2 regions of the Streptomyces sp. NPDC040405 genome follow, and region 2 is predicted to be linked to the other one. Evidence: riboswitches for the same ligand, from Rfam matches in the RefSeq annotation. Region 2 holds a riboswitch; the other holds the start of a gene.

Region 1 (5,551 bases), on a different contig from region 2:
GGGGGTGAGCAGCCGCTGCACGGAGCGGGCCTCGGCGCGCTGCTCACGGGCGCGCATGACGGCCAGGGAGGCGTCGGTGGGTTCGAGGTCGAATTCGAGGCGGACGACGCCGTCGTCGAAGCTGCGCTTCTGGGTGTATCCGGCGTCCGTGAACACCTTGATCATCTTGGTGTTGGCGGGCAGCACCTCGGCGGCGAAGCGGCGGATGCCGCGCTCGCGGGCGACGGCGGCGATGTGTTCGAGGAGGGCGGAGGCCACGCCGCGGCCCTGGTGGGCGTCCTGGACCAGGAAGGCGACCTCGGCCTCGTCGGCGGCGCCGCGCTCCGCGGAGGACGACGGGAGTTGGGCGGGCAGCCCGTCCTCGTCGATGCGGTCGTAGCGGACGGTGGCGATGAATTCGCCCCCGACGGTCGCCGCGAGGCCGACCCGGTCGACGTAGTCGTGGTGCGTGAAGCGGCGGACGTCGCGGTCGGAGAGCCGGGGGTAGGGCGCGAAGAAGCGGTAGTACTTCGACTCGTCCGAGACGTGTTCGTAGAAGTTGACCAGGCGCTGTGCGTCATCGGGCGTGATGGGCCGGATCTGCGCGGTACCACCGTCCCTGAGCACCACGTCGGCCTCCCAGTGAGTGGGATACGCGTGATGATCCGACGGGCTCGGCATGGGGACAGGGTACGGGCTGAAGTCCGGGACGGAGAGGTCCGCATGGCGGACACCCTTGCGTGAACGGGGTGTGTCGAGGGAAAGTCCGTAACGGACCTGTTCGGACATGACCGGACCCACTCGGGCCCGACCCGGGCGAGACCGGACACCGTATGATCTGGTCTAGACAACAGCACCCGCAGATCTGAAGGGCAACACCATGGCTGAGCGCCGCGTCAACATCGGCTGGGCCGAGGGCCTGCACGCCCGCCCGGCGTCGATCTTCGTCCGTGCGGCGACCGCCGCAGGCGTCCCCATCACGATCGCCAAGGCGGGCGGCACCCCGGTCAACGCCGCTTCCATGCTCGCCGTGCTCGGCCTGGGCGCTCAGGGTGGCGACGAGGTCGTGCTCGCCTCCGAAGCCGACGACGCGGAGGTCGCGCTCGACCGGCTCGCGAAGCTGGTGGCCGAGGGTCTCGAGGAGCTTCCGGAGACCGTCTGATTCCGTCCGAATCGCATTTCGGCGCGGCGGGGCCGCGGTGAACCATTACGGATCACCGCGGCCCCGTTGTTTTTCCGCATCTGGAATTCCATTGAGCCGCATACCGGGAAGCTGTTAATTCTGCCCGCTCGCCGTGTTTACGGAATGTTTCGAAGTTCTCACCTGGGGCGCATTTCGCAATCGGTATTCGGCCAGCGAACGTTCGGTGTGAGCGCCGGCGAGCGTGCGCGCCCGGTCGGCGTCACCGCGCGCGACGGCGTCCACGATCGCCCCGTGCTCCGCCCAGGACTCGACGGCGCGCACCGACGGGTCCGCGCACCCGGCCGGGCCCGGTGCGCCCGGTGAGCCCGGTACCGACTGCGCCGCCTGCCGGGCCGGATCCACCGCGTACACCCACGCCGTCTTGCGCCGCAGCTGCACCAGCAGGCCCGCCAGGCTCGGGCTGCCGGACGCCTGGGCGAGCGTCTCGTGGAACCAGTCGCCCAGCGAGCGCAGCTCGCCCAGCCGCCCGCACTGCGCCCGCTCCTGGCCGAGCCGGACCAGACCCCGCAGCACCTTCAGATGCCCCTCGGTGCGGCGCTGGGCGGCCCTGGCGGCACCCAGCGGCTCCAGCAGGGCCCGGATGTCCAGGAGGTCGGCCGCCTCTTTCTCGGACGGCTGCGCGACGCACGCGCCCGCATGCCGCCGGGTCGTGACGAAGCCCTCGGACTCCAGGGTGCGCAGCGCCTCGCGTACGGGCACCCGGGAGACCCCGTAGCGCCGGGCGAGCAGTTCCTCGGCCAGCCGGCTGCCGGGTGGACAGACACCGGAGATGATGTCGTCACGGATCGCCGTGCACACCGCATGCGCCGAAATCCGGCGACCGCCCTGGAGTGCGGCCGTATCCCCGTTCACTTCCGGTCCCGCATTGTCGAACCTCCGCCTCAACCCCGCGAAACGCATCCGATTGGCGCGCGTTCAGCGACTCTATTCGAAGCCGCCGGGATTTCCGATGGGCGACGGGAATTCGGGGATATTTTTTGGTCACAGCGGAGCGGGTACGCCGAAGGCCCCGTCCGGAGCGGACGGGGCCTTTCGACAGGAGGGGCGGCGCGGGTCAGACGTTGACGCCGTGCGAGCGCAGGTACGACAGCGGGTCGATGTCCGAGCCGTACTCCGCGGTGGTGCGGGCCTCGAAGTGCAGGTGCGGGCCGGTGACGTTGCCGGTGGCGCCGGACAGGCCGATCTGCTGGCCGGGGGTGACCTTCTGCCCGACCGAGACGCCGATCGAGGAGAGGTGGCCGTACTGGGTGTAGGTGCCGTCGTTCATCTTGATGACGACGTTGTTGCCGTAGGCGCCGCCCCAGCCCGCTTCGACGACCTCGCCGGAGCCCACGGAGTGCACCGAAGTGCCCGTGGAGGCCTGGAAGTCGATCCCGGTGTGGCTGCCGGAGGACCACAGTCCGCTGGACGCCTCGTAGCCGGTGGAGACGCTGGAGCCGCTGATGGGCGACTCGAACGTGTTGAGGCGCTTGCGCTCCTCCTCACGTGCGGCGCGCTCCTTGGCCTCGCGCTCCGCCTTGGCCTTCTTCGCGGCCGCCTCGGCCTTGCGTGCGGCCTCCTGGCGGGCCACGGCCTCGGCCTTCGCCTTGGCGGCGGCGGCCTCCGCGGCGGCCTCCTGGGACTGGGCCTGCGCGTCGATCCGGTCGGAGAGACCGTCGCCCATCACCATCGCCTGGCGGAGACCGGTGTCCTGGGGAGACGGCGTCTCGCCGGTCGCGGCGAGGGCGGGGCCGGCGATGCCGGCGACGACGCCCGAGGCGACCGTGGTGATGCCCGCGATGTTCGCTCCGGTGCGGACAGCGGCTTGGCTGGGACGTCGGTGCTTCCCGGCGGCACGGGTGAACGCCATGGTGTGGCGCACTCCTTTCCTTCCTTCTCGCCTACCGGGTTAGCTGACGGGTTCGGAGCAGGAAGGTCTCCTACGGGCCCCTCCCCCGGCCGGGGAAGGCGTCCGATTCACCCCAGGGACGTTTGGGTCCCCGGCTCCCCTGGCACTCGCACCATGGGACTCGGCGATGACTGTCCGTGCCGCGGATGCGGCGGGTATCCGGCGAACAGCCGCACTGACGCTAGACGGGCCGTGTTTCGATCACCAAACGGTTACGGGTTTTTGTTGTTCTCGCCACAAACCAAACAGCCCTCAAATCGGGCATATGGGAGGACCCTGGCGTCTCATGCGACGCCAGGGTCCTTGTAGTGATAGTGCGTTGGGTCGGCCCCGGGGACATAACGGGCCCGACGGGCCTCGGTTCATCGGGCCGTGGTTCGCCGGCCGCGGTTCACCGGGCCGCGGTTCAGCCGGTGATGACGCGCACCTCTCCGATGCCGAGCGCCTTGACCGGCTCCTCGATCTTCGAGGCGTCACCCACCAGTACGGTCACCAGCCGGTCGGCCGGGAAGGCGCTCACGACCGCCGCGGTCGCCTCCACCGTGCCCGCCTCGGCGAGCCTGGCGTACAGCTGCGCCTGGAAGTCGTCCGGCAGGTGCTGCTCGACCTGGTCGGCGAGCGTGCCCGCGACGGCGGCCGCCGTCTCGTACTTGAGCGGGGCGACACCGACGAGGTTCTGCACGGCGACATCGCGCTCGGCGTCCGTCAGCCCCTCCTCCTTCAGCGTCCGCAGCACCGTCCACAGGTCCTCCAGCGCCGGGCCGGTGACCTCGGTGGCCACCGAACCGCTGATCGCCAGCAGCGAGGCGCCCGCCGAGCCGCCACCGGCCGGTGAGGGCGGCGTCGAGCGCAGCACCTGGCCGAAGGAGCGCACCCCGTAGGTGTAGCCCTTCTCCTCGCGCAGCACCCGGTCCAGCCGGGAGGTGAGGGTGCCGCCCAGGCAGTAGGTGCCCAGCACCTGCGCGGGCCAGACGCGGTCGTGCCGGTCGGCGCCGATACGCCCGATGAGCAGCTGGGTCTGGACCGCGCCGGGCCGGTCGACGATGACCACACGGCCGGTGTCGTCGGCGATGACCGGCGGGACCGAGCCCTGCGGGGCCGGGCCGCCGGTCCAGGCGCCGAGGGTGTCGGCGAGCGCCTGGTCGAGGTCGACACCGGTCAGGTCGCCGACGACGACCGCGGTCGCGGTGGACGGCCGGATGTGCGCCTCGTAGAAGGCCCGCACCGCGGCGGCGTCGATGCCCTCGATGGTCTCCTCGGTGCCCTGGCGCGGCCGGGACATCCGCGACTCGGTCGGGAACAGCTCCTTGGCCAGGGCCATGGAGGCGCGGCGGGCCGGGTTGGCCAGCTCGTGCGGGATCTCGTCCAGCCGGTTGCGCACCAGCCGCTCGACCTCGCCGTCGGGGAAGGCGGGGGCGCGCAGGGCGTCGGCGAGCAGGCCGAGCGCCTTGGGCAGCCGGGAGACCGGCACCTCCAGCGAGACCCGGAGGCCGGGGTGGTCCGCGTGCGCGTCCAGGGTGGCGCCGCAGCGCTCCAGCTCGGCGGCGAACTCCTCGGCGGTGTGCTTGTCGGTGCCCTCGGACAGGGCGCGCGCCATGATCGTGGCGACGCCCTCCAGCCCGGTCGGCTCGGTGTCCAGCGGGGCGTCGAGGTTGATCTCCACGGCGACGACCTGCTGGCCGGGGCGGTGGCAGCGCAGCACGGTGAGCCCGTTGGACAGCTCACCGCGCTCCGGCGCCGGGAAGGCCCACGGCCTGGGGGCGCCGCCCTGCGGCTGAGGGTGGAAGGTCATGGTGGCGGTGACGGCGTCGCTCACTGGGCCGCCTCCCCTTCTGCGTCGGTGTCGGCGGCGTCGGTGGACCGGTCTGCCCCGTCCACGTCCTCGGTGCCCTGGACGGGCTCGTAGACCAGCACGGCGCGGTTGTCGGGGCGCAGCCGCGCCGCGGCCACGGCCCGCACCTCCTCCGCGGTGATGTCCAGCACCCGCTGCACGGCGGTCAGGGCCAGCTGCGGGTCGCCGAACAGCACGGAGAACCGGCACAGCTCGTCGGCGCGGCCGCCGACGGTGGCCAGCCGGTCCAGCCACTCGCGCTCGATCTGCGCCTGGGCGCGCTCCATCTCCTGCGGCGTCGGGCCCTCCTCGGCGAAGCGGGCCAGCTCCTCGTCGACGGCGGTCTCGATGCCGGGCACCTCGACCCCGCCGGAGGTCTTCACGTCCAGCCAGCCCAGCGACGGCGCGCCCGCCAGCCGCAGCAGGCCGAACCCGGCGGCGACGGCCGTACGGTCGCGGCGCACCAGGCGGTTGTGCAGCCGGGAGGACTCACCGCCGCCGAGGACGGTCAGCGCCAGGTCGGCGGCGTCGGCCTCGCGGGTGCCGTCGTGCGGCAGCCGGTAGGCGGCCATCAGGGCACGGGCCGGGACCTCCTCCTCCACGACCTCGCGCAGCTGCCCGCCGATGACCTCGGGGAGGGTGCCGTCGC
Region 2 (5,551 bases):
GGTGCACTCCTTGGTGCCGTAGCCGTCGTCGCCGATACTCGGGCTGCCACTGTCGTCGACGCAGATCGCGGCCGCGCCGAGGATCTTCGTGGCGTTGGAGACCAGGAACGCCTGCTCCGTGCCGCCGTCCTCGGGCGTGACGGTCAGCTTGCCGGGCGCGAGGTACTTCAGCGTGCCGACGATCAGCTTCTTGTTGCCCGCGTTGGCGACGCCGCCGCCTTCGGAGGGAGCCTCGCTGCCGGTGCCACCGGAGCCGTCCTTGTTCTGCGAGCCCGAGGCGTCCTGCGAGGCGGACGCGGCCGGGGAGCTCGAGGAGCCCGCCGCGTCGTCTTCGGGCCCGCAGGCCGTGGCCCCCAGGCTCAGCGCTGCCGCGGCGACGATGGTGAGGGCGATGCGGCGGCCGGCGCGGCCGCGGAAGCGGGTGGTGGCGGTGTTCATCGTGCTTCTCCCGTTGGTCTGTGCTCTCGTACCGTCCCGGACGACAATCGCGTGCCGTTCCCGGACGACAACCACTCTCGATCATCGAGTTGGCGTTCCACTAACGGACAACTAATGAAGAGCTGCAGGCGGGAGAGGGCGAGCCACGGCGACGACGCGCCGGTACGGCGGCGCGTCGCCGGGACCGGGGTCAAGCCGAGACGGACGTCAGGAGGTCCAGTTCGGGCTGGGTGAGCCGGAGGTCGGCCGAGGCCAGCAGGGCGGGGAGCTGGGCGGGGATGCGGGCGCTGGCGACGGGGGCGACGACGGTCGGCTGGGCGGCGAGCCAGGCCAGGGCGACCGTGGCGTGGTCGGCGTCGTGGTTGGCGGCCACGTCGTCCAGAGCGGCGAGGACCTTCTGGCCGCGCTCGGTCTCCAGGTGCTGGGCGGCGCCCGTGGAGCGGGCGCTGTCGACCGTGGTGCCCGGGCGGTACTTGCCGGTGAGGAAGCCGGAGGCGAGGGCGTAGTACGGGAGGGTCGCCAGCCCGTGGCGGGCGGCGACGTCGGCCAGTTCGCCTTCGAAGGTGTCGCGCGAGACCAGGTTGTAGTGGGGCTGGAGGGCGACGTAGCGGGCCAGGTTCTCCTTGTCGGAGAACGCGAGCGAGGCTTCGAGGCGCTCGGCGGAGATGTTGGAGGCGGCTATCTCGCGGATCTTGCCCGCCTTCACCAGCTCGTCCAGCGTGGAGATGATCTCCTCGACCGGCACGGACGTGTCGTCGAAGTGGGTGTAGTAGAGGTCGATGTAATCGGTGCCCAGGCGCTGGAGCGATTCGTCGAGGCCGGTCTTGATGGCGGACGAGGAGAGCCCGCGGGGCTCCGGGGACCCGGCGCCGACCTTGGTGGCGAGGACGATGTCGTCGCGGTTGCCGCGGGAGGCGAACCACTTGCCGAGGACGGTCTCGGACTCGCCGCCCTGGTTGCCGGGGGCCCAGGCGGAGTAGACGTCGGCGGTGTCGACGAAGTTGCCGCCCGCCGCCACGTACGCGTCGAGCACCTCGAAGGACTCGGCCTCGTCGGCCGTCCAGCCGAAGACATTGCCGCCCAGGGAGAGCGGGAAAACGGAAAGCTTGCCAATGGTCTTGCGAGTCTCAGTCACGCGTTCCCACAACGCGCTGACCGGAGGCGCTTATTCCGTCATGCGGCGGCGGACAGCGAACCGGCGGCCCTGGCGTCAAGGGGGGAGAGAGCGCCAGAGCCGCCGGAGCGAGGGGCCGCCGGTACGACGGCCGGATCAGGGGGTCACGGGTTCAGCCCGTGGTCGCGCAGCCAGGACAGCGGGGCGATCGGGGAGCCGCCGCCCGGCCGGACCTCCAGGTGGAGGTGGGGGCCGGTGACGTTGCCGGTGGCGCCGACGCGGCCGATGGTCTCGCCCGAGGACACCTTGCCCGAGGTGACGACCATGGACGACAGATGGCAGTACCAGATCTCGGTGCCGTCATCGAGCTTGAGCACGATGCGGTAGCCGTACGACCCGGCCCAGCCCGCCTGGGTGATGGTGCCGCCGCTCACCGCCTTGACCGGGGTGCCGGTCGGGGCGGCGAAGTCCTGGCCGGTGTGGTCGGCGGACCACATGTCTCCGGCCTGGCCGAAGCCCGCGGTCAGGGTGTACGAGGCGACGGGCAGCGTGAATCCGGCGGACCCGGTGGAGGTCTTGGCGGGGGTGTCGGCGGCCTTGGCGGCGGCCGCGGCCTTCGCCTCCTGCTTCGCCTTCGCCTCGGCGGCCTTCTTCTTGGCGGCGGCCTCGGCCTTCTTCTGCTCCACCAGGTCGCGCGCCTTGGCGGCGGCCTTGGCCGCGTCGTCGGCGGCGGCCTTGGCGGCGGCCCGTGCCTCGGCCTCGCGCCGGTCGTCGTCCGCCGCGGTCTGCTGGCTCTCGGCCTGCCGCAGGATGCGGGTGCGCAGCGCCTCGCCGGAGTCGGTGCCGCCGGTGGTGAGGGTGGCGGCGGTGGACTGGGCGGAGCCCTGGTCGTCCGCCATCAGGGAGCCGATGCCGGGCAGGTCCTTGGCGGCGGGCAGCTGGGCCTTGACCTCGTCGGCGACGTGGGCGAGGTCCGGCATGGAGATCGGGACCGACGGCCGGTCCTTGGCGCTGGCCATGCCGCCCGCGCCGACCGCCGCGATGACGCCGACGCCGAGGACGGCGCTGCTGCGGGCCATGGTCCCGCCGCGCTGTTTGACGACGCGGTGCCTGCCGCGCAGCGGAGCGATGGACTCCTCGGTCGGGTTCCACTCGTCCCAGACCGCTTCTTTGGCGGCGTACGAGGCGGAGGACTCATCCGGTCCCCCTTCGGCTCCGAGTCCGACAGCGGGCCGGGCGCCGGCACCGGCGTCGAAGCCGACTCCGTACGCGGTCGCGGTGCCGATGCCGGTACCCGATGAGCGGTACGGGGCTTCGTCCAGTACGGACCTGTTGGACGCCACCGGGGCGCACTCCTTTCCTTCCCTCTCGCCTACCGGGTTAGCTGACGGGTTCGGAGCAGGAAGGTCTCCTACGGGTCAGGTTCGACCCGATTCACCCCAAGGTGGTGGTTCCCCGGTTCCCTCGGTGCCGCGGCTGGTGCTGGCGTAATGCGTGATGCGTCATGCGTGGTGCTGAGGGTGGTGCTGCCGCTGGACGTACGGGATTCGGCGACGGCGCACGGTGCCGCCTCTGCGACGGCTACGTCGACCGCGCTGCGTTATCGAACGTTAATAGAGAGCGCGACATGATTCCAAGCTCTTCTGAAGAATCCGCGCAGCTTTGGCATGAACTTAGTAAGCAACGGGGGACAGATGGGGGCGTTTCACCCCGTCAGGCAAGGGTTGGCAAAAACCTCCGACAAGCTGATCGTGCATCAATCGTTATGCGCACGCGTCACGGTCGGCTACGGTCCGTGTCCGGAGCGGGGGCCGTGGTTCCGTTCGATCCGGACGGGCGCCGGACCGCGAGGAGTGCCATGTCGTCCGAGGTCTCCCGGCCCGCGTGCAGCGCGACGTCCTCCACCAGCGCGTCGAGCAGTCCGCCCGGTCCGGTGAAGCGGCGGCCGCGCAGCCGCTCCTCCGGGACGTAGAACGTGCCGTGCCGGTCACGGGCCTCGGTCACCCCGTCCGTGAACAGCAGCAGCGTCGCGTCCTCGGGGAACCGCAGCTCCGTCACCCGGTCGGGCCACCCGCCCAGTTCGCCCATCCCCAGCGGCAGCGCGGCCGCCTCCGGCTCCAGCGGCAGCACCTCGCCGTCGCCGGGCAGCAGCAGCGGCGGAGGGTGGCCGCGGTTGATGAGGCGGAGGGTGGAGTCGCCGCGCGGGATCTCGCCGAGCACGGCGGTGGTGAACCCCTCGAACGCCTCCAGCTCGGCCCGCCGGGCGCCCTCACGCCGCAGCGCCCGCTCCAGCCGCCCCGCGAGCCCCTCCAGCGTCGCCTCCTGCTCGGCCGCCTCCCGGAAGGCGCCGATGAGGACCGCGACGACCTCCACGGCCTGCAGCCCCTTCCCGCGGACGTCCCCGACGATCAGCCGTACGCCGTGCGGGGTGTCCTGCACCGCGTACAGGTCGCCGCCGATCGCCGCGTACCGCTCGGCCGCCACATAGCGCGCCGCGACGTCCAGCCCGGCGATACGGGCGGGCGGTACGGGCAGCACGGCCCGCTGCGCCGCCTCCGCGATACCGCGCGCCGAGGCCAGCCGCCGGTCGCTGCGGCGGACGACCCGGTTGATCACGAGCGCGAGCAGGGCGACGGTGGCCACCGTGGCGATCTCGGTCGCGGCCTGGGTCGGGTCCCGTACGCCGTGCAGCTCGGCCAGCAGGCATACGGCGAGAAGGGCGAGGACCGTGGTGACGATGGTCTGCCGCAGCGGGAAGAGGGAGGCGGCGACCAGCGGGGCCGCGGCGAAGAAGGGGGAGGCGGTGTACGGGGCCGGGGCTGCGAGGTCGAAGGCGACGCCGCCGAGCAGAAGGGCGGCGGGGGTCCAGCGGGCCGCCCAGCCCCCCGACGACGCCTGAACGGCCTCCTCGGCCGTGACGAGTCCGGCGCCCGGGCCCGGGGCGGCCGCACCGGAGGCATCGGGGGCGGCGGGCGTACGGGCGCCCGTACGAGCTCTGCTCCCTCGCACCCGCACCACCGGCTTCTCCCGCTTCCCCTGAATCCGCGACCTCGTCCGTGCCCCCGTCCGTGACCTCGTCATCAGGCTTCCGGGTGCCGGGGCGCGGTGCGAGCCGGTGGCGGCCATGTGGGTGCGTCAGGAGTGCTTCAGGGGACCGCGCCCGGATGCCGAGCGGCCCCGGATGGCAGGCATCCGGGGCCGCGGGGCGAGCCATGGCATTCGCCGGGCTCGGTCAGCCGAGGCCGTGGCCGTCGGCGTGGGGCTCATCGCTTACGGGTTACCGGCCGCGATGTTGGTGCAGTTGCTGCCGACGGTGATCCCACCCGTGGGCGCGGTGCCGGAGATAGCTGCGATGGCGCCGGTGGCCGTGTCGCAGTCGTTGCTCTGGACAGCGGCGGTGCCGTTGGTGAAGTTGAGGCAGTTGCTGGCGACGGAGATGTCGCCCGTGGCGGCGGCCACGGCGGTGTCGACGATGGGGCCGGCGGCCGTGTCGCACGAGTTGGTCTGGATCGTCCCGAAGGGGTCGAAGCCCCCGCCACCGTGGGCGGATGCCCCGGCCGCACTTCCCAGGACCAGGGCTCCGGCCGCTACGGCCAGGACAGCTACCTTCTTTCCGATGTTCACTTGCATTCCTCCAGAAGAACCGAATCCGCGGAAAACCACACGGCCCGATTCAACGAAAAGAATTCCGCGACACCGGGGAGGCGCGCACACAGTTCACCCGGTAGGCCCACCATCGGATTTTCGGAGGTCGGCTTTTCAGAGGTCGACGCCGAGGGCACGGGCATGGCGGTCGGCCGCCAGCTCCGCCGAGACCTCGTCGAGGTACACCTCGCACACCAGCCGCCCGTCCCGGGTCAGATTGTGCTCCAGCTCCCACAGCACGATCTCGTCCCCGCCCGCGAGCAGGAAGGCGTGCTCGTAGAAGCGGCACCAAGTGGCGTCGGGGCCCCCGGGGCGGCGGCGCGGCTTGGGGGCGAGGGCGATGTCATGGGCGAA

Evidence for each region. Region 2 has a riboswitch for cyclic di-AMP ahead of ACZ59A_RS40775 (M23 family metallopeptidase). Riboswitches for the same ligand answer to the same signal wherever they lie in the genome.
Region 1: linked by a shared signal. The riboswitch ahead of ACZ59A_RS18240 (M23 family metallopeptidase) and the one ahead of ACZ59A_RS40775 (M23 family metallopeptidase) in region 2 are both predicted to bind cyclic di-AMP.

Annotation. Positions count from the first base shown of each region.
Region 1 covers NZ_JBVIVI010000004.1:98,843-104,393, reverse strand. Annotated here, with positions in the region: gene ACZ59A_RS18255 (bifunctional acetate--CoA ligase family protein/GNAT family N-acetyltransferase) at 1-660, opposite strand, end outside; gene ACZ59A_RS18250 (HPr family phosphocarrier protein) at 860-1,141, shown strand; gene ACZ59A_RS18245 (GntR family transcriptional regulator) at 1,256-2,035, opposite strand; gene ACZ59A_RS18240 (M23 family metallopeptidase) at 2,238-3,032, opposite strand; cyclic di-AMP (ydaO/yuaA leader) riboswitch at 3,047-3,208, opposite strand; gene ACZ59A_RS18235 (M16 family metallopeptidase) at 3,478-4,863, opposite strand; gene ACZ59A_RS18230 (M16 family metallopeptidase) at 4,884-5,551, opposite strand, start outside.
Region 2 covers NZ_JBVIVI010000017.1:137,673-143,223, reverse strand. Annotated here, with positions in the region: gene ACZ59A_RS40785 (hypothetical protein) at 1-438, opposite strand, end outside; gene ACZ59A_RS40780 (aldo/keto reductase) at 629-1,573, opposite strand; gene ACZ59A_RS40775 (M23 family metallopeptidase) at 1,717-2,895, opposite strand; cyclic di-AMP (ydaO/yuaA leader) riboswitch at 2,907-3,050, opposite strand; gene ACZ59A_RS40770 (PP2C family protein-serine/threonine phosphatase) at 3,329-4,561, opposite strand; gene ACZ59A_RS40765 (hypothetical protein) at 4,823-5,176, opposite strand; gene ACZ59A_RS40760 (DUF6227 family protein) at 5,312-5,551, opposite strand, start outside.